3 regions of the Pectobacterium cacticida genome follow, and region 3 is predicted to be linked to each of the others. Evidence: predicted binding sites of a transcription regulator. Region 3 holds the regulator's gene; each other region holds the start of a gene.

Region 1 (7,446 bases), 1.5 Mb from region 3:
ATTTCCCCCGGCCCCGATTTTTTTCTCGTCATTAAAAACGCCACACGCTATCCGCGTATTACCGCGTTAACGACCGCATTTGGCGTTATCTGCGGGGTAGCAACCCATATGGCGTACTGTGTCGCCGGGCTGGCTGTCGTCATTACCACCACGCCGTGGCTATTTAATGTACTGAAATATGCTGGTGCCGCCTATCTGATCTGGATCGGTATTCAGGCATTATGCGCACGCGGCGGCAGCAAAATGGAGGTTTCACCGCAGGAAAAACAGGACGTCAGCCTGAAAAAAGCCTTTCTGCAAGGTTACTTTTGTAACCTACTTAACCCCAAGGCCACATTATTCTTCCTGGCGGTGTTTACACAAGTTCTGAACATTCACTCCGGCATTGGCGAAAAGCTCTGGTATGCCATGATTATCTGGCTGTTATCGGCCATCTGGTGGCCACTGCTGGTTATGCTATTCCAAAGCGCGCCGGTCCGACGTGGGCTGGCTAAAGCACAGAAGGGGGTGGATAAAGTGCTAGGCACAGTGTTGATTGCATTGGGTATCAAAGTGGCGCTGGGATAAAATTCGCCGCTTTATCAATAGAAAAGCCAGCACTGTCGCCAGCGCTGGCTTTTCCCCTTCATTTCCCGCTGACTGAAACCGGTTAATCAGCCTTTAATCATCGCATGCATTTCCTGTACGGAAGTGACCTTCTCCGTTGGATCTGCCGTCAATGACATTGCCGTCGCGAAACCACCGTTCAGTGTGGTGTCGTAATGCACCTTGTATTGCAGCGCGCTACGGCGAATTAGCTTGGAATCCTCAATCGCCTGACGCCCTGCGGTGGTGTTGACGATGTAGGTGTACTCGCCGTTCTTAATACGATCCTGAATGTGCGGACGGCCTTCATGCACCTTGTTGACCAGGCGTGGATTAATGCCCGCTTCGCCCAGCTCAACCGCCGTGCCGTGAGTCGCATCCAGCTCGAAGCCGTGCTTCAGCAACTTAGCCGCCAGATCCACCACGCGCGCTTTGTCGCCTTCGCGTACAGACAGCAGGGCGCGCCCGGTTTTCTTCATGTGCGAGTTGCTGCCCAGCATCGCCTTGGCAAACGCTTCGGCAAACGTACGACCGACACCCATCACTTCCCCTGTCGATCGCATTTCTGGCCCCAGAATAGGGTCAACGCCAGGGAATTTGTTAAACGGCAGCACCACTTCTTTCACTGAGTAATACGGCGGGATAGTTTCTTTAGTCACGCCCTGCTCGGCTAACGTTTTGCCAGCCATCACGCGCGCCGCAACCTTTGCCAACGGAACGCCGGTCGCTTTCGACACAAACGGTACGGTACGTGCTGCACGCGGGTTCACTTCAATCAGATAGACTTCGTTATTCTTCACCGCAAACTGCACGTTCATCAGGCCACGAACACACAGTTCGAACGCCAGTTTTTCAACCTGCTGACGCATCACATCCTGAATTTCTTTGCTTAACGTGTAAGCAGGCAGTGAGCAAGCCGAGTCGCCGGAATGCACGCCCGCCTGCTCAATGTGTTCCATAATACCGCCAATCAGCACGCGCTCACCGTCGCAAATCGCATCGACATCGACTTCGATCGCATCATCAAGGAAGTGATCTAGCAGAACTGGCGCATCGTTAGACACGTTCACCGCGTTTTGGAAGTAGCGACGCAGGTCGATTTCGTCATACACGATTTCCATCGCGCGCCCCCCCAACACATAAGAAGGACGAACGACCAACGGATAGCCAATGCCGCGCGCTTTTTCTACCGCCTGCTCAATGGTCGCAACCGTGGCGTTCGCAGGCTGTTTCAGCCCCAGACGATTTACTGCCTGTTGGAAACGCTCGCGATCTTCCGCGCGGTCAATCGCATCCGGGCTGGTGCCGATAACCGGTACGCCCGCCGCTTCCAGCGCCCGCGCCAGTTTTAGCGGCGTCTGGCCGCCGTATTGCACGATAACGCCTTTTGGCTTCTCAATACGGACGATTTCCAGCACGTCTTCAAAGGTGACCGGCTCGAAGTACAGGCGGTCAGATGTATCATAGTCGGTTGAAACGGTTTCCGGGTTACAGTTGACCATGATGGTTTCATAGCCATCTTCACGCAGCGCCAGCGAAGCATGGACGCAGCAGTAGTCAAATTCAATCCCCTGGCCGATACGGTTAGGCCCGCCGCCCAGTACCATGATTTTGTCACGATCCTGAGTCGGGTTTGATTCACACTCTTCTTCGTACGTGGAGTACATATAGGCCGTATCGGTGGAGAATTCGGCCGCACAGGTATCGACCCGCTTATAGACCGGATGCAAGTCGAACTTATCGCGCAGTTTGCGAATCTCGCTTTCCGCTACGCCAGCCAGCTTCGCCAGACGCGCATCGGCAAAGCCTTTACGCTTCAGCATGCGCAGGAAGTCGGCATCCAGCGCGGTAGCGCCTTTTTCGGCGACCAGCTCTTCCAGACGCACCAATTCTTCAATCTGTACCAGGAACCAACGATCGATGTTGGTCAGGTTAAATACGCCATCAACGGACATCCCCGCACGGAACGCATCCGCGATATACCAGATACGCTCGGCACCGGCATCTTTCAGCTCGCGGCGAATTTTAGTCAACGCTTCCGGGTCATCTAAATCAACTTTCGGATCGAAGCCCGTTGCGCCGACCTCCAGACCGCGTAGCGCCTTCTGCAAAGACTCTTGTTGCGTGCGGCCAATCGCCATCACTTCACCGACGGACTTCATCTGCGTGGTTAGGCGGTCGTTGGCGCCGGCGAATTTTTCAAAATTGAAACGCGGGATCTTGGTAACGACGTAGTCGAGCGCGGGTTCGAAAGACGCCGGCGTGCGGCCGCCCGTGATGTCGTTCATCAGTTCATCGAGCGTGTAACCCACCGCCAGTTTAGCCGCCACTTTCGCAATCGGGAAACCCGTCGCTTTCGATGCCAGCGCGGAAGATCGTGAGACGCGTGGATTCATTTCAATCACGATCAGACGACCGGTTTTCGGGTTCACCGAGAACTGAACGTTAGAACCGCCCGTTTCTACGCCAATTTCACGCAGCACCGCCATTGAGGCGTTACGCATGATTTGGTATTCCTTATCCGTCAGCGTTTGTGCGGGCGCGACGGTGATGGAGTCACCAGTGTGGATCCCCATCGCATCAAAGTTTTCGATTGAGCAGACGATGATGCAGTTGTCGTTCTTATCACGCACCACTTCCATCTCATACTCTTTCCAACCAATCAGCGATTCATCAATCAGCAGCTCTTTGGTTGGCGAAAGATCTAACCCGCGTTCGCAGATCTCTTCAAACTCTTCACGGTTATAAGCAATACCGCCACCGGTGCCTCCCATCGTAAAGGAAGGACGGATAATGCATGGGAAACCGACGTCAGCCGCGACAGCCAGCGCTTCTTCCATGTTATGCGCAATACCGGAACGCGCGGTATCCAGACCGATCTTCTTCATCGCGACGTCGAAACGGCGGCGATCTTCTGCTTTATCAATGGCATCCGCTGTGGCGCCGATCATGGTGACGCCGAACTCGGCCAGCACGCCCTGACGTTCCAGCTCCAGCGCACAATTCAGTGCCGTCTGCCCCCCCATCGTGGGCAGCACCGCGTCCGGACGTTCTTTTTCAATAATTTTGCGTACCACTTCCCAATGAATCGGCTCAATGTAAGTAGCGTCGGCCATTTCCGGGTCGGTCATGATGGTGGCGGGGTTAGAGTTCACCAGAATAACGCGGTAGCCCTCTTCACGCAGCGCTTTACAAGCTTGCGCGCCTGAATAATCGAACTCGCACGCCTGGCCGATAACAATTGGACCTGCGCCCAGAATCAGGATGCTTTTAATATCTGTACGTTTTGGCATTTTCTCGCTCCTGATTATTTCGCTGAAGAACGGTAAGTCTGAATCAAGTCAATAAAATGGTCGAAAAACGGCGCGGCGTCGTGCGGGCCGGGGCTGGCTTCAGGGTGCCCCTGAAAGCTGAACGCCGGTTTGTCGGTACGATGAATCCCCTGAACCGTATGGTCAAACAAGGATTTATGCGTCACGCGTAGCGTGTCGGGCAGGTTGTCTTCGTCAACGGCAAAGCCATGATTCTGCGCGGTGATCATCACCGTGTTGTGGTCCAAATCTTTTACCGGATGGTTACCGCCGTGATGCCCCAACTTCATTTTAAGGGTTTTCGCACCGCTCGCCAGCGCCAGCAGTTGGTGACCCAGGCAGATGCCAAATACCGGAATATCGGTATCCAGGAAGGTTTTAATTGCGCGAATGGCGTAGTCACAAGGTTCCGGATCGCCTGGGCCGTTAGAGAGGAAAATACCGTCCGGATTCAGTTTCAGCACCTCTTCGGCGGGTGTCTGCGCAGGAACGACCGTCAGACGGCAGCCGCGATCCACCAGCATACGCAAAATGTTGCGTTTCACACCGTAGTCATAGGCCACGACGTGGTAAGGCAGTTCGCTTTCGTTTTTCGCCGCAGGCAATTCACCGTCCAGCGTCCAGCTTCCCTGTAACCAGCTGTAGCTTTGCGCCGTCGTCACTTCTTTTGCCAGATCCATCCCTTTCAGCCCAGGGAACGCTTGCGCTTTCTCCAGCGCGACAGCGGCATCCGGCGCATCGCCAGCGATGATGCAGCCATTCTGTGCGCCTTTTTCACGCAGCAGACGGGTCAGTTTACGGGTATCGATGTCAGCAATGGCGACAATGTTATTGCGTTTGAGGTATTCAGATAGACTTTCTTCACTGCGGTAGTTGCTGGCAATCAAAGGTAAATCGCGAATAACCAAACCTTGAGCCTGTACAGAGGAGGATTCTTCATCGTTGGCATTGGCGCCGACATTACCGATATGGGGATAAGTGAGAGTGACAATCTGGCGGGAATAGGAAGGATCAGTAAGGATTTCTTGATAACCGGTCATCGACGTATTGAAGACCACTTCCCCCACTGCCGACCCTTCTGCCCCAATGGCCCGACCGTGGAATTGGGTTCCGTCTTCCAGAACCAATAGCGCTGACTTAATCAAAACACCCTCCAAGGAATAAACAATCACGTTATTTGCATATTAATTCAGATTGGCGCCACTAAATCAATGCAAAAACTACCTGTAAGGCCAATTTTTGGCAAATTGGGCGCATTTTAATGATGGTCTGGCCGATTGTCTACTCAAACCGTTTTTTTTCTCTTATTTTTATGCTTTCCGAAATAAATAATCGTCCACAGACGTAAAAACCCCGATTAACTCTAATAAGTAAACGGTTGCGAGATAATATCGTTAAAATACGGATAATAAATCGTCAGTAGAGGGCGTGACTGGGGTAAAGGGAGAGAATTACCGCTAAAAATACGAACAAAAATAAGATAAAAACAAATAATGTTAAAAACATTATCTATAACCGATAAAAACAAAGGTGATTAAAAAAATAACCACCTTTATCATAAATATACGATATTAAAAAAAACTACAAATCAGCCAGAGAAAGCACATCTCTCATATCAAAGAGCCCACTTTCTTTCGAGCTAACCCAGATAGCGGCTCTTACTGCACCTTTTGCAAAGGTCATACGACTGGATGCCTTGTGGGTAATCTCGACGCGCTCGCCGATATCAGCAAACATCGCCGTATGCTCACCGACAATATCGCCTGCTCGTACGGTTGCAAATCCAATGCTTTTCGGATCGCGTTCGCCGGTATGACCTTCACGCGCGTACACGGCGCAAGACTTCAGATCGCGCCCCAGCGCATCGGCAATCGCTTCCCCCATCGCCAGCGCGGTGCCAGACGGCGCATCGACTTTGTGGCGATGGTGTGCTTCAATGATCTCGATATCGGTATAGTCGCCCATGACCTTGGCGGCTTTTTCCAGCAGCTTCAGCATGACATTGACGCCGACACTGAAGTTCGCAGCAAACACAATCCCGATATCCTGCGCCGCCTGCTTAATCGCCGCTTTGCCAGCGTCATCAAAACCGGTTGTTCCAATAATCATGCTCTTACGATGCTGACGGCAGAATGCCAGATGCGCCAATGTGCCTTCCGGGCGTGTGAAATCGATTAATACATCGAAATCATGCTCTACGGTATCAAGGCTTTCCTTCACAATAATGCCGCTTTTAGCCAACCCGGAGAGCTCACCGGCATCGCTCCCAATCAGGGACGAACCAGAACGCTCCAGCGCGGCGCCCAATACCACGCCGTCTGTTTGCTCAATAGCCTGAATTAGCTGGCGTCCCATACGACCGCCAGCCCCTACAACCGCTATACGGATGGTTGAATCCTTCATAAAGTCTCTCTCTTCTTTTAATCCTGACGACATAATAATGACATCAGGTTAACGGGCGTTGCGCACTATCGCCAGCGGGATTTGCCGCCAGATGAGAAAATACGGTTTGAAACCACAGAAAATCAGTAAAACGGCCTCACTATAACCGGCAGAATGGCGTTTGAAAGCGATGAAAAGCCGTAAGGCATTTGAAAACAGACAAGGAAGGTCAAAAATAAACCACACACCGTAATGCATAAAAATTCATTTTTATGCATTAATACTGTCATGGGTGAATACAAGCAGATAAAGCGGAAGGGAATAACAGCAATAGCGCTGAAGCCCTATCGCAAGAAACAGCCCTAATCGAGCTGTTTAACTTCAACACGCAGTTCTTTCGGCACTTCAAAAACAATGTTTTCTTCACGGCCCTGCATTTCAACCGCAACCTCACCGCCTAACGCTTTTAAACGTTGAATCACCTGTTGCACTAAGATATCCGGCGCCGATGCGCCAGCGGTAACGCCGACATGCGAAGCGCCTTCAACCCAGGACTCCTGAATATCATCCGCTGAATCTATCAGATAAGCCGCTTTACCCGCTCTTTGCGCCAGTTCAGCAAGACGATTGGAGTTTGAGGAATTTTTAGATCCCACAACAAACACAACATCCGCTTTATCTGACAGGTAGCGAACGGCCTCCTGACGATTAGTCGTGGCATAACAGATGTCATCTTTACGCGGCCCAACAATCTGTGGGAAACGCTCACGCAAGGCATCAATCACCGCATAGGTGTCATCGACAGAAAGCGTGGTTTGCGTCATAAAGCACAGATTACTTTCATCTTTTACCTGCAACTGCCAGACATCCTCTGGGGACTCGACCAGATACATACCGCCCTTCGCATTGCTGTACTGCCCCATCGTCCCTTCAACTTCAGGGTGCCCGGCATGCCCGATAAGGATGGCTTCAACCCCTTTCTTACTGGCTCTGGCTACTTCCATGTGCACTTTAGTCACCAGTGGACAGGTCGCATCAAAAACCGTCAGGTCACGGTTTTTGGCTTCATTACGTACCGCTTGCGAAACACCATGCGCGGAGAAGATCAGAATTGCGCCATCGGGCACCTCTTCAATCTGCTCAATGAAAATCGCGCCGCGTTCACGTA
Region 2 (7,446 bases), 490 kb from region 3:
CGCGATCTCCCCTGGTTCATCAACATTATTGAAGTGTTGAAAGGTAATGAACATGAAGTGGCTCAGGTCGGTAAATACAACCCAGGTCAGAAGCTCATGTTCTGGAGCATCATGGGGCTGGCGCTGGTGCTGCTGATTACCGGGGTCATCATGTGGCGGCCTTACTTTGCTCATCTGTTCCCGATTGACATCGTGCGCTATGCCATTCTGATTCATGCGGTTGCCGCTATCGTGCTAATCCATGCCATTTTGATCCACATGTATATGGCGTTTTGGGTCAAAGGGTCGATTAAAGGCATGATTGAAGGCAAAGTCTCCAAACGCTGGGCGCGAAAACATCACCCGCGCTGGGCGCGTGAAATGGAAGAGAAGGAAGCGGAGAAATAACCCGAGCGCTTTCGGTTGACTCATTTCTTCAAACGCCCGTGACAAAAAAGCCCTGCGAATAAATGCAGGGCTTTTTGTCGTGCAGGGGGATTAATCGAGCGCCAGCACCGACACCCACATCGGCCCTTGACCGACCGCGTATCGCGCCAGCGGTTGTAGATCGCCGGTATTTTGGTCGATGCGATACACCTCGATGTGCTGCGATTTTTGCCCGGCGGAAATCAGATATTCTCCGGTGTGATCGATGTTAAAACCGCGCGGCTGCGTTTCAGTTGGCTGATGTCCAGTCAGCGTTAACGCGCTGCCGTCTTCAGATACCTGGAAAACACTTAACAGGCTGGCAGTACGATCGCTGGTATACAGAAAACGGCCATTCGGCGTAATGTGAATATCGGCCGCCCAGCGCGTATCGTTAAAACCCGCAGGCATAGCATCCAGCGTTTGCACCTTCTGTAATTCACCGTTGGCGGCATCCAACTGATACACATCCACCGAACTGTCCAGTTCATTCACACAATAGGCGAAACGCTGATTGGGATGAAAAGCCATGTGGCGCGGACCCGCGCCCGATACCGTCGTCATGGCAGACTGACGATGTTCGCTCAATTTGCCATCCGGCGCGAGATCGTACAGACGGATACGGTCCTCCTTCAGGCACGGCGCCCATACCACGCGATTGGTCGGATCGATATTGGTCGAGTGACACCCTTCCAGCCCGTTCAATTGCTGCAGTGGCTCACCGGCGACACCTTCAGCATCAATCGGGCTTACGCTCACACAGGCGCCGCTGTATGACGCACTAAACAGAAAACGGCCATCACGATCGGTGGACAGATGCGTCGGGCTACCCGGTAAAGACGCGGAGCCTACTTGCGTCAGTTTCCCCGATTTATCAATACGATAGCTCAATACCCTGAAATCCGGGCGAACCCCGGCATACAGATGACGTTTGTTCGGCGCAATAGCCATCGGTTGCACCTGCCCAGGGACATCAACGGTTTGCAATAATGTCAGCCCCCCTTGAGCACCGAGTTGCCAAACGTGAATCTGCTGGCTTTCCGGGCTGGCGACATAAACAACTTGCTGCATCATATTCTCCTTGTTTTATGCGAAGGTAGCGGTGGTACAGGAAAACGCGAAAAACATTCCTTGAAAGGGTGACAGACGGGCTCGGCTTAACGTGCCACGCGCTAATGAGATCGACTTGATAGCGGCCAGAATGCTCAAAACACGCGCTTCAGGAAAACTGCGGCGGTTTGTTTCATCATGGAACGTTACCCGATAGGCCGTCACCAAACGGGTAACAGGCGCCAGGCAATCAGGCCGAGAGCGCCCCTTCCGCCCATGCCAGGCCACTGTGATATTCTGCTGGCAGGAGCGGCGCTAGCGATTTCAATGTGCGTTGCAGCTGCGCGATATCTGGCGATGAAAGGTTAAGGTGGCCCACTTTGCGACCGGGACGAACGTCTTTCTCATACCAATGTAAATGTACCAACGGCAACGCGAGCCACTCAGTGTTCAACTCAGTGCCGATCAGATTGACCATGACCGATGGCACGTCAACGACTGGCGTGGGTAACGGCAAATCCAGAATGGCGCGCAGATGCAGCTCAAACTGGCTGATTGAGGCGCCGTTTTGCGTCCAATGCCCGCTATTGTGAACGCGTGGGGCCAACTCGTTAATCAGCAGTCGGTCGCCGACGATAAAACATTCCATCGCCATCACGCCAATATAATTCAGCGCGTTCATGATCGCAGACAGCATCTGTTCAGCCTGCTGTTGCAAGCGGGAGTCGGGGTGCGGTAGAGCCACACTGGTGCGCAGAATACCGTCCTGATGCAGGTTATGGGTAAGCGGATAAAACACGCATTTCCCGTGCGAATCACGCGCGCCCACCAGCGAGACTTCACCTGAAAAGTTAATGCCTTGCTCAACGATGCACGCGCCGTAGCAATCATCAGGCAACGTCTGCGCTTCGCCTGCGCGTAAGCGCCACTGCCCGCGACCATCGTAACCGCCGACACGACGTTTCACGATAGCCAGCTCGCCCAATGAGGCAAATACGTGTGGCCATTCTTCGGCGTTAGCCAGCAGTTGCCAAGGGGCAGTAGCCAGATTCAGCGAGTCCAGCAACTGTTTCTGTGTCAGACGATCGGCTAAGCGAGGAAAAATATCACGATTAACAAACGCCCGATGTTCTGCCAATTCGCGCGTAAGGGCGGTTTCTGGCCAACGCTCGATCTCGGCGGTAATCACACTATGTTGAAAGGGAACAGACTCAGGCTCCGCATCCAACCCTACGGGATACACCGCAATGCCTAACGGTTCGCCAGCCTGGCGTAGCATTCTGCCTAGCTGACCATTACCTAATACACAGACCGGCTTCATGCGTCCTCCCGCGGATCGGGATGAGAGAGCACCTCATCGGTTTGCGCCTGACGCCAGTCCACCAATCGGGCGGCGATGCCACTATCGTGCAGAGCCAGAATTTGTGCCGCCAATAACGCCGCATTTGCCGCACCCGCTTTGCCAATCGCCAACGTACCGACCGGTATACCGCGAGGCATTTGCACAATGGAATACAAGCTGTCTACACCGCTCAACGCCGCGCTTTGTACTGGCACACCGAGTACGGGAACGCGTGTTTTCGCCGCCAGCATTCCCGGCAGGTGTGCCGCCCCCCCGGCGCCCGCGATGATCACATCAAAACCGTTTTGTACGGCTTCTTCAGCAAAGCGAAACAGTTTATCTGGCGTCCGGTGAGCGGAAATAATGTCGACATGAAAGGGGATATTCAGCGTGGTAAGAATTTCCGCAGCAAACTGCATGGTAGCCCAGTCACTCTTTGAACCCATGACGATGGCAATTTTAGCCGGGGCAACGTTGGAAGGCATGCCTGTAATGCTCCTGTAATGGTAGCTGTATTGAACGTATTCGCGACGCCTCTGACATAAGGCCGCATCAGCCAGACAGGGAGACTCTGGCGTTGAGGGCGTAAAGCATAACACGGCATTATGGTGAGGAAAACGGTTGCGTATGCGCAATGATCGGCGACCTTAAACCGCAAGGCAGCAACGCTATTACAGCGGAAAGAAGATGAGTTCGATATTTTGTGGCGTCACCTTAATCATCGACCCTTCTTCATGCCAGGCTCCCAGAACAGCGCGGCGACCAGAGGTTCCACCGAGATCGAGGTCATGGATAGCCGGGCGATGCGTGTGACCATGGATCATGGTTTCCACCTGGTAATACTGCAAACGTTCACGCACGGTGTCTTGATTAACATCCATAATCTGCAACGATTTCTTCTCATTTTCCCGTTGGCTGGCGGCACGCATCTTTGCGGCAACATTTAATCGCAGAGACAAAGGTAATAACAGAAAGAGCCGCTGAATAAGCGGATTGTGAACGCGACGGCGGAATCGTTGATACGCCAGATCGTCGGTACACAGGGTATCGCCATGCAGAATCAGAATCTTTTGGCCGTAAAGATCGAGCACCGTTTCCGTCGGCAACAACGTCATTCCACTTTGTCTGGCGAAACGTTTACCGATCAGAAAATCGCGATTCCCGTGGACGAAGTAGCAGGGAACGCCGCGTTGATGTAGCGCGTACAATTCAGCGGAGATCGTCGTGTGTAACGATTGAGGATCGTCATCGCCAATCCAGGCATCGAAAAGATCGCCAAGAATGTACAGCGCATCGGCATGCACCGCATCATGACGTAAAAAACGCAGAAAACCGGCAGTGATTGCCGGTTCATGAAGACTTAAATGCAGATCGGCAATGAACAACGTTGCCATGCAGATCGGATTATTCGCTGACGGTGACGTGAGTTATCACCACATCTTCTTTCGGCACATCCTGATGCATCCCGCTGCGGCCTGTCGCGACGCCTTTAATCTTATCAACCACATCCATACCTTCGACGACTTCAGCAAAAACACAGTAGCCCCAGCCATCAGCGCGTTCTGAACGGAAGTTTAAGAAATCATTATCGACTACGTTGATAAAGAATTGGGCCGTCGCAGAGTGCGGATCATTGGTACGGGCCATTGCCAGCGTACCACGCGTATTTTTCAGACCATTGTTAGCTTCATTTTTGATCGCGGCGTTGGTTTCTTTCTGCTGCATGCCGGGGGCAAAACCACCGCCCTGGATCATAAAACCATTAATCACACGGTGAAACACCGTGTTGTCATAAAAACCGCTATGGCAGTAGTCCAGAAAGTTTTTTACGGTAATCGGTGCCTTGTCCTCAAACGTATTAATAACGATGTCGCCATGATTGGTATGAAGCGTGATCATAATAATGAACCCTAGATAGCTTTAGTGATAAGAGCGTCGTCAACACAGGATGGTGAACAACAAGAGCGCTTTTATAGCATAACTGGTTGACTGAGTCAGTACTTCGGTGCGACGCGCTATTGCGCGTCAATAACGTCATTGCAAAATCATACAAAGCGCTAGTCATGGCGACAACAGGGGCAGATATCCACTTCAGATACCGTCATGGCGGTTGTTCCCTCGCAATCCCATTCGACGCGCACAGGCTGCGCTTCCGGTTCCGCATGGTGCAGGTATTTGTCAACCGGCTCTTCCGTCAACCCTGTAATCACTTCCGTTGCGATGAGTTTATCTCCGACAAAAACACGCGCCGTCGCCCGTGATGCCTCGCGTGTTTCACCGAATTGGCGATATAAATAGTGAACCGTCAGTTTAATTCCAGACATAACGTTTCTTAACTGTGAAAACAAAAAAACAGTGTATCGCGTTCTCCAGCACTTGTAGAGCCAGAGGTCTCTCTGATTTCTCCAGATCGCGCATAGATAAAATTAAAACCGGCGACTCGCCGTGAGGCTATTCATCCCCGATGAATGGGATAGTAAGTAATCAAAAAGATAAATATTATTCCTTTTGGATATTAATGGAGTTGAAAAAACAGCCGATATTCTCTGTAGTAGGCATGTTTTAATGCAACCGCACCAACTCATTAATGCCGTATTGTTAAATAACAAGACTTGTGTTGAATAACAAAAACACCCCTACGCATTCATTCCTTTACCAGTAAAACATGCGTTCATTGGTGTTGATGGAAGAAATGTCGGCCACCACAAACAGGGGATAGGGTTTCACTCATTGAATTTTTATACAGTTGGCTTTAACACACGCAAGTCATTTACTGGTAAATTTCGTTGCCAGCATTAAAGACAGATAAGAGGGAGTTATACTGTGGTAATTCCAGATATTCAAATTGTCAGTGCGACAACGCCGGCCACAATGCCTCTTATTGGCGCTGCGGCTAACCCCACTGTTGTTGCCGCTATCAGCGCGGGGAATAAAGCTGATACCTCAAAAAATTCCGATTCTCAGGACATGCAAGGCTCGAATGAGAGCACGAAGGTCACGCTGTCTTCGCAAAAGGCGCGCCGTGAAGAAGATAATCCCCCTTCCCCCGCTGAACAGGCGAAGACAACGCAGAAAACCGCTACGGAATACTCTCTGGCAATGACCGGCATCCCTTTGTATAACGGCAAGCTCATTTCGGTGATTAAATACCCAGACGGTAACTCAGAAATGTTTGATGCCTTTACCGGAGAGCGTATCACACAAGAAGATTTGGCACTTATTGGCGCGCTTCACCACGCTGATGAAGGGCAAGTCTTACAATTCGAAAGTAAAACGTCTTATAGCAATTTGTCTGCGGCCGAAGTTTATCAGCAGATTCAGGCGATGCTACATGGCTCAGGCGATGAGAGTATATCTTCCTGATAAAACACGGTTGTCGGTAAAAACAATTACACCGTCCCTGTATCATAGAAAAATATATAGCCCTGTTATAATAATGGGGCTATATAACGCAAACAAGCCTATTAATAATGAGTAATAAGCGCTTGCGAAAATTCAGCTAATCGTGTCAGGCCGTATTCCCATCTTCCAAACCCCGCCTCGGCGTTAATATGACCGGCGTCTCCCACGTCAACCAGTTCACTGCCCCACGCCTGCGCCCAATATTCGGCTCGCGTAAAACGCATTAGCGGATCATTATGGCTGGCGAATGTCAGCACCGGCACCGACAACGGCACCGCTCGAATGCGATCGTCAATCTCAAAACGCCTGGGCTCGGCGGGCGCTACCAACATCACACCGGCAATCCCTGCCAGTCCCTGTTGCGCAACATAACAGGAAGCTAAAGCGCCAAAGCTATGGCCGATCAGAATGACAGGACGTGTGCAGTCGTTGAGTTCACGGCGGATCGCCAATACCCAGCGATCCAAATCTGCATAAAACCATTCTCGCTGGCGTATACGGCGCCAGTGAGGGAAACGCCGTTCCCAATGGCTTTGCCAGTGTTCATCATCGCTATCGCGTAGCCCTGGCACCAACACCATTGTTAGGTGCTGGCTCACTTCCGTTAATCGCCGCTCGATTTCTGTTGTCTGCATCCGCCTTCAACGCTCCTCATTGTTGCCCCATGCTGCCTGCTCAGGGCTATCGGCTACCGCTTATTTTAACAAGCTGGCTCTACAGCTTTTCCCCTTTATTTTTCCTTTCTGGAGTTGCTGCAACGCGCGTTTCGCGCTGTCTTTACGGATAGCAACATAAGCCTGTAGTGGAAACAGATCAATCTTTCCGACTTCCTCAGCCGTTAATCCCGCATCACCGGTTAACGCGCCAAGAATATCTCCAGGGCGAATTTTCGCTTTTCTGCCCCCTTCAATACACACCGTCATCATTTCAGGTTCGAGCGCAACATCGCCACTGCGACTCATCTCATCCGCCGATGCCCAGTGAATCCGCATACCGAGAACATCTTCCAGCAGATTGGCGCGGTTCATTTCCTGTGGCGTACACAGACTTATCGCCAGCCCCTGCATCCCCGCACGACCGGTTCTGCCGATGCGGTGAACGTGGACCTCAGGGTCAAAAGCCAGTTCAAAATTCACCACCAGCGACAAGGCTTTGATATCAAGGCCGCGTGCCGCCACATCGGTTGCGACCAGCACGCGACAACTGTGGTTAGCGAAACGCACCAAAACCCGATCGCGATCGCGCTG
Region 3 (7,446 bases):
GATATCCAATATTAGATAAGGCTAATATCTTACCGGGATTTCATTGCCACCCGCGTGATCTCAAAAATAATTACGCTTGCTCTTCATGCAATGCCAATATATTTTTCTCAAGACGCGAGACCAACAGCGCTAATTCATCCACTTGCTCCGGCGTAATACCAAATAAGACTTCATTACGTGTATGACTAATTACATCATTGACTGCCTGAATTATTGGCTCTGCCGATTCCGTCAACATAATACGTTTTACCCGACGGTCGTGCGCACACACGTGACGAGTGATTAACCCCTTTTCCTCAAGCTGATCCAAAGTACGAACTAATGAAGGCTGCTCAATCCCTATCGCCTTAGCCAATTGAATCTGCGACTGGCCTGGAGGTAAATGGTATATATTATGTAACGTGACCCAATGTGTTTGAGTCAATTCAAGTGGTTTTAATCGATGATCGACCAGTGCGCGCCATACACGCACCAGACGAGCTAAATCAGATCCTAATGGCAATTCCATCACATCTCCTTTTGTTAGCACGCTTCGTTACATCCCTGGATTGCAATCAACTCTGATTTATAAGAATAAAAATGACATTATTATGATAAAAAACGGAAACCTAATAACAGCGGATTCTATCAAATAAATGCCCTTTGAAAATGATCTTAGGCCGATTTTATTCAATCACACGCTCTTGCGTTGCTTAAACAAAATTTCATATAAGTCGATTACCTAAGACAAAATTATCTAGAACAACGATGGCTGACGGGATTCCACTGGTGGATCGGTTTTGTCTGAACGCAGTGACCGTTTCATCCTCTGCCGACACAAACGCAGCACATCCTGTTTCTGCGCATCACTCATTTGGCTCCAGCTAAAACGCTCGTTACGGTTACGAAAACAACCATAACAATAGCCACGCTTATCCAGCTGACAAATACCACGGCATGGATTGGAGACAGCAAAGAGTTCAAGTTGCTCTGGCACAACACCTCCCTCAACAACCCTATTATTGAAGCCTTGTTCTTTACTGCTGGCAAGCCAAAATTAACGCTCACAATGAAAATAATTAGGTAATCATTGTAATAACTAGCGATTTTTTATAAACCGTCCAACCATACAGTACAATACGCCCATGTGCGCTCCCCCCCTGCTAGTAGGGTTTTAGCACAAACGCCAGCTGCGTGTCTCATTTTTAGCGTTATCCTAACGCTTGGATTCGGTAGCCTCTCAACGCTATACTTTCTGTTTGTTACACTGTTTAACGAGGACACTATGCGCTTACTCCACACTATGCTGCGCGTTGGCAATTTACAACGCTCTATTGATTTCTATACCCAAGTTCTGGGAATGCGTCTATTGCGTACCAGCGAGAATACGGAATATAAATACACGCTGGCTTTTGTTGGTTATACCGAAGAAAGCGAAGGGGCGGTAATTGAACTGACCTACAACTGGGGCGTCGAGCATTATGAGCTGGGTAACGCCTTTGGCCATATCGCGTTGGGCGTTGACGATGTTGCCGCGACCTGTGAGCGTATCCGTCAAGCGGGAGGCAAGGTGACGCGCGAAGCGGGTCCGGTGAAAGGCGGCACGACGATTATCGCCTTCATCGAAGATCCTGATGGCTATAAAATAGAATTAATCGAAAATACACATGCTGGAAACGGCATAGGGCGCTAATAGCTCACCAACTACAGGTGCTGCACTGGCACCTGTTCTTCCCTCCTTTCGCTGTAACTACCCCGCTGGATATGGTAACGAGCTTACTGCATCTCTAGCCGAAATTTGCCATAATGCGAGTTGCATTTTGCTAACAACTAAGAGACAAATGGCTGATAAACGTGTTCTAAACGCCCTGTGCGATCGTTTTCGTGGATTTTACCCGGTGGTGATTGATGTAGAGACTGCCGGATTTAATGCGAAAACGGATGCCTTACTGGAAGTCGCGGCAGTAACATTAACGATGGATCATGAGGGTTGGTTACAGCCAGATGAAACGTTACATTTTCACGTCGAACCCTTCGAAGGCGCCATTCTGGAACCTGCGGCGCTGGCGTTCAACGGTATTGACCCTACCAACCCGCTCCGCGGGGCGGTTAGTGAATATGACGCGTTGCATGAAATATTCAAAGTCGTGCGCAAAGGTATCAAAGATCAGGGTTGCAACCGTGCCATTATTGTGGCGCATAATGCTACCTTCGATCACAGTTTTGTCATGGCCGCTGCCGCGCGTTGTAACCTGAAACGTAACCCATTCCATCCCTTCGCCACATTCGATACCGCCGCGCTCAGCGGGCTGGTTTTAGGCCAAACCGTGCTTGCAAAAGCCTGTATTGCTGCCGGCATTGCCTTTGATTCCAGTCAGGCACATTCCGCGTTATATGACACTAATCAGACGGCATTACTATTTTGTGAATTGGTTAACCGCTGGAAACGTTTGGGGGGATGGCCCATTTCCGTTGAAGACAATGCGCAGGAAAACGCGCCAGCCGAAGGTTAAAATGATAGGAAAAGCAAATTTAAAAACAGGTGTCCGTGGACACCTGTTGTGCGCTTACGCCATAACCCGCTTTAATACCTTCACCTTACGTAGCGAAGCTACTATTCTTGATCGGCCTGCTGTGCTTTATATTTATCCGCAGTTTCTTTAATGAGTTGCTGCAACTCACCGTGCTGAAACATTTCTACCACGATATCACAACCACCGATCAGTTCGCCGTCAACCCACAGTTGCGGAAATGTCGGCCAGTTCGCGTATTTCGGCAGTTCAGCCCGGATATCCGGGTTCTGTAGAATATCGACATAAGCGAAGCGCTCTCCGCAGGCTGACAAAGCTTGTACAGTCTGGGCGGAAAAACCGCAACTTGGCAATTTGGGTGAGCCTTTCATGTACAGTAGAATCGGGTTCTCAGCAATTTGGCGCTGAATTTTTTCAATTGTCGGTGTCGTCATCTTCTTGCTTCCTTAACCTATAGAATGGCTAACACGCAAAAACGCTAGCCAGAATCGCCGTCAAACAAGTATGACGGCAACTTCATTCACTGTCATTGTACCGATGCCAGCATCCACAAAAAAACGCCATTTTTTATAGGGGTATTCCCTATAGGGGATGCTTTATGGTCAGTCTAACGGTGCTGAAAAATCTATCAGGCAAACAACTATTAACCTTTTTTCACGTTTTTATATGAATAAAGCGGACATACCCACTTTTTTATATCGTCACTTTCAGGAATACTGGTTGTATTGTGCAGATTAAGGATTTTGTGCGGCCATCATCATTATGCGTCTGTTTATTACTCTTTTTATCATATTTTTCAGCAATCTGTCCCTGAATGTCGCTCAGGCGGCACCACATAGTTCGCATTCTGCATCTAAAAAAAGCCCCGTCGAAGAAACCAATAAGAAACACCGTCAGACCAAGATCAACGCGAAATCTCCAACGCCAATAAAAAGCAAAAAAAGCGAATCCGCCACTGTCAGTAAGAAAACGTCAGCGCGTAGTATGCGCAACGCAACGGTTAAAAAAACACCGCGGATGCAAAGTGGTACCCCAGCGCTCGTAAAAAAGAATCTTAAAAAACCAGGATATGGAAAAACAAGGCAGCGAGTCGCACAGAACAGCGCTAAAACCAAGTTGAAAAAGCCGTTGTATAAAGGAAAGCTGATTAAACCCTCGCCCGTAACCGGGAAAGGAATGGCGCTCAGCGCGGCGCATAAAAAACGGTATCAGCATGCTAAAGCCACGGCCATGAATAAGTTGATGAGCCAGATAGGCAAACCATACCGCTGGGGCGGGAGCTCTCCCTTTACCGGGTTCGATTGTAGCGGGTTGGTTTATTATGCTTACAAAGATGTCGTCAAAATTCAAATTCCCCGTACGGCAAACGAGATGTACCACCTTCGTGATGCCGCCCCCATTAAAAAGAGCGAACTTGAGCGGGGCGATCTGGTCTTTTTCCGTATCAATAACCGTAATACCGTCGACCACGTAGGCGTTTATTTGGGGGATGGCAAATTTATTCAATCACCACGTACAGGTTCGGATATACGAATCAGTAAGCTGAGCGCGGATTATTGGCAGGAACACTATGTTGGCGCTCGTCGCGTCGTCACACCACAGACCATACGTTGACGAACATATACAGGCGCAAATAAGCACCCTCTTTCAGGCACGTCTCATACTTCACGTGCCTGAATACCTTCCCGGCAAGGTGCATCATTCGATTAATTCAGTATCGCAATAAAACTAAACGTGATGATCAATACCAACGACCCCACGGTTGCCAACAAAGACATCTTCAAATTCGTATCCATAATTACTCCTTTAGTCAACGGGTTTCATCTGCAAAACGCCCCTAATGTGTAGCTGGAGCGATGTAGCCGTAAATACGACAGGCCAACGGACGATCCTGATTCTTTCATAATTCTAACGAAAAATCTCGGATGAACCGCTCGCTAATAGTATATTAATCCTTTCACTTTAATGATAAATCGGACACAATCCGCTGCTTACGAACACGCTGCGTATCCGTCGAAAAACGTCAACCCAGACCCCTTCGATATAACATTCGGTATTCTCCTTCTTAAATCCTGTTTTTAGCTTAGGGGAAGAACATTTAACGTAGGCAAACGATTAACAATATACTTCCGTCTGTAACGGGTAAGTTCAGGAGTTATTTTTAGATGGCAACGATTAAAGACGTGGCAAAACGTGCTGGCGTTTCTACCACAACCGTATCGCATGTGATCAATAAAACACGTTTCGTCGCCGAAGAGACCAAGGCCGCCGTGAGATCGGCGATCAAAGAATTGCACTATTCACCCAGCGCCGTCGCCCGAAGCCTCAAAGTCAATCACACTAAATCTATTGGCTTACTGGCGACCTCCAATGAAGCGCCCTACTTCGCCGAAATCATTGAGGCGGTTGAAAACAGTTGCTATGCCAAAGGCTACACCCTGATATTGTGCAATTCACATAACAATATCGTCAAACAACGCGCCTATCTCTCTATGTTGGCGCAAAAACGTGTTGATGGTCTGTTAGTGATGTGCGCTGAATACCCTCCTGAACTACTTGCCATGCTGAAAGATTACCGCGGCATCCCAATGGTTGTGATGGATTGGGAGCAGATGCACAGTGGTTTCACCGATACGATCATTGATAACGCCTTTGAAGGCGGTTATATGGCAGGTCGCTACCTGATTGAACGTGGGCACCGCGATATTGGCGCCATCCCCGGCGTTAAGGAACGTCATACCGGAAGAGGACGCCACCTCGGTTTTTTAAAAGCACTAAAGGAAGCCAACATTGCTGTACGCGAAGAGTGGATTGTACAGGGCGATTTCGAACCCGAATCCGGATATAAAGCGATGCACCAAATTCTCGCACAAAAACAGCGTCCAACGGCCATATTCTGCGGTGGAGATATCATGGCGATGGGCGCTATCTGCGCGGCGGATGAGCTGGGGCTGCACGTGCCACAAGATATTTCGGTGATCGGGTATGATAACGTGCGCCACGCGCGTTTCTTTACTCCGGCATTGACCACCATCCATCAACCCAAGGAGCGCCTTGGGCAATCGGCATTCGCCATGTTATTAGATCGTATTACCAGTAAGCGAGAAGATGCACACGTCATCGAAGTGCATCCAACGCTGATTGAACGCCGTTCGGTTGCCGACGGCCCCTACATCGACTATCGTCGTTAGTCACACTACGCGGCTCAAAAGATCGCTCTTGCTCCAACGTGCCCCCCTCATCGCTTCAGCCAAACTTCTTGTATGCTGGCTGAAGTCGTTCTAAATTGAATATTCCATTTCTTTTCTCAAATGACTGCCGACCCATCGGTTGCGATAAGTACTGTCCACGTATGTTTGACGATACTTTACTATGTGAATTATAGGCGAAATGTTGAGGAGACATGATGAGTTTACCTTATACAGAAGAGCGGGATAACGATACTGCGCCCTGGTTTAACATCGTGCAGGACATACTGGCCAAAGCAGATATTACGATCAACGGCTCACGTCCTTTTGATATACAAGTAACAAATCCCCATTTCTTTAAACGGGTTTTACGCGAAGGATCGCTGGGGCTGGGAGAAAGTTACATGGAAGGATGGTGGGAATGCGACAGGCTGGATATGTTTTCCCATCGCGCTCTACGTGCAGGCTTGGACAACAAATTGCCTATGCGAATGAGCGACCTCACGCGGGTTGCTCTCTCCCGGGTTATGAATTTCCAATCCCGTCGACGTGCTCAGGTCGTTGGTAAAGTCCATTACGATTTAGGCAACGATCTTTTTACTCTTATGCTGGACCCTTATATGCAATATTCCTGCGGTTATTGGAAGCAGGCGCAAACGCTAGAACAGGCCCAGGAAGATAAGCTCGCCATGATATGTGAAAAACTCCAGCTAAAACCGGGGATGACGTTGCTGGATATCGGCTGCGGCTGGGGTGGCCTTGCCGCCTTTGCAGCGCGACACTACGGCGTGTCGGTTTATGGCGTTACCATATCTAAAGAACAGCAACTATTGGCACAACAGCGCTGCCAGGATTTAGACGTGACGATTAAGCAACAGGATTACCGCGATCTGAATCAGCAATTTGACCGCATCGTATCAGTAGGGATGTTTGAACATGTGGGGCCGCGTAATTATGACCACTATTTCCGCATTGTACGACGCAATTTAAAACCTAACGGACTGTTTTTACTTCATACTATTGGTTCCAATAAAACTGATTCACGCGTCGATCCCTGGATTAATAAATATATTTTCCCTAACGGCTGCATCCCTTCTGTACAGCATATTGCGCAGGCGAGTGAGCCATATATGGTGATGGAGGACTGGCATAATTTCGGTGCCGATTACGATCGTACATTAATGGCATGGCATGAACGTTTTCAGCAAAACTGGTCTCAGCTTTCTACACGTTATCCAGAGCGCTTCCGCCGGATGTTCAGCTATTATTTGAATATGTGCGCGGGTGCCTTCAGAGCCAGGAACCTTCAGCTCTGGCAAGTCGTATTCAGCTTGAATGGTATAGAAGGTGGGTTACGCGTGCCGCGGTAACAGGGACTGAGAGGGAAACCGGACGATATGATTCGTCCGGCCTTGCGCCGTTAGCCGTGCATCCCTAAATTTCTTTTCCAACCTCATGCGCCGGCTTGCTGGCTAATACCCGTTCTACCGTATCCACAACGGCCTGCGTCTGCGGATCGATTTCGATGTTAACGCGATCCCCCAAACGTTTACGTCCCAGCGTGGTGCGGTTCAACGTTTCAGGGATTAAGTGTACGCAGAAACGCCCGCGAGTGACTTCTCCCACCGTCAAGCTGATACCATCGATCCCGATAAATCCCTTATACAATACATATTTTGTCAGTGCCTCATCGGACAGACGAAACCAAATCTGGTGATTGTTTTCTGAAACCTGAATCTTCACCACTT

The links. The regulator PurR, encoded in region 3, represses purine synthesis genes. The targets are predictions, from matches to a motif close to CANGCAAACGTTTGCNTG.
Region 1: the regulator PurR is predicted to act here: its motif matches at 5,264-5,281, upstream of carA (glutamine-hydrolyzing carbamoyl-phosphate synthase small subunit).
Region 2: the regulator PurR is predicted to act here: its motif matches at 3,408-3,425, upstream of purE (5-(carboxyamino)imidazole ribonucleotide mutase).

What each region holds. Positions count from the first base shown of each region.
Region 1 is NZ_CP133656.1:3,316,670-3,324,115, forward strand. Features, by position in the region: gene RFN81_RS15220 (LysE family translocator) at 1-567, shown strand, start outside; gene carB (carbamoyl-phosphate synthase large subunit) at 654-3,878, opposite strand; gene carA (glutamine-hydrolyzing carbamoyl-phosphate synthase small subunit) at 3,893-5,041, opposite strand; gene dapB (4-hydroxy-tetrahydrodipicolinate reductase) at 5,478-6,299, opposite strand; gene RFN81_RS15240 (hypothetical protein) at 6,348-6,536, opposite strand; gene ispH (4-hydroxy-3-methylbut-2-enyl diphosphate reductase) at 6,641-7,446, opposite strand, start outside.
Region 2 is NZ_CP133656.1:1,321,134-1,328,579, reverse strand. Features, by position in the region: gene fdnI (formate dehydrogenase-N subunit gamma) at 1-387, shown strand, start outside; gene pgl (6-phosphogluconolactonase) at 478-1,476, opposite strand; gene purK (5-(carboxyamino)imidazole ribonucleotide synthase) at 1,706-2,776, opposite strand; gene purE (5-(carboxyamino)imidazole ribonucleotide mutase) at 2,773-3,282, opposite strand; gene lpxH (UDP-2,3-diacylglucosamine diphosphatase) at 3,469-4,191, opposite strand; gene ppiB (peptidylprolyl isomerase B) at 4,202-4,696, opposite strand; gene RFN81_RS06335 (hypothetical protein) at 4,855-5,121, opposite strand; gene RFN81_RS06330 (hypothetical protein) at 5,621-6,160, shown strand; gene RFN81_RS06325 (alpha/beta hydrolase) at 6,262-6,834, opposite strand; gene dbpA (ATP-dependent RNA helicase DbpA) at 6,895-7,446, opposite strand, start outside.
Region 3 is NZ_CP133656.1:1,814,974-1,822,419, reverse strand. Features, by position in the region: gene slyA (transcriptional regulator SlyA) at 71-508, opposite strand; gene RFN81_RS08555 (DUF1289 domain-containing protein) at 737-976, opposite strand; gene gloA (lactoylglutathione lyase) at 1,265-1,672, shown strand; gene rnt (ribonuclease T) at 1,821-2,492, shown strand; gene RFN81_RS08540 (Grx4 family monothiol glutaredoxin) at 2,594-2,944, opposite strand; gene RFN81_RS08535 (C40 family peptidase) at 3,273-4,124, shown strand; gene RFN81_RS08530 (YnhF family membrane protein) at 4,217-4,306, opposite strand; gene purR (HTH-type transcriptional repressor PurR) at 4,676-5,701, shown strand; gene cfa (cyclopropane fatty acyl phospholipid synthase) at 5,917-7,068, shown strand; gene RFN81_RS08515 (riboflavin synthase subunit alpha) at 7,133-7,446, opposite strand, start outside.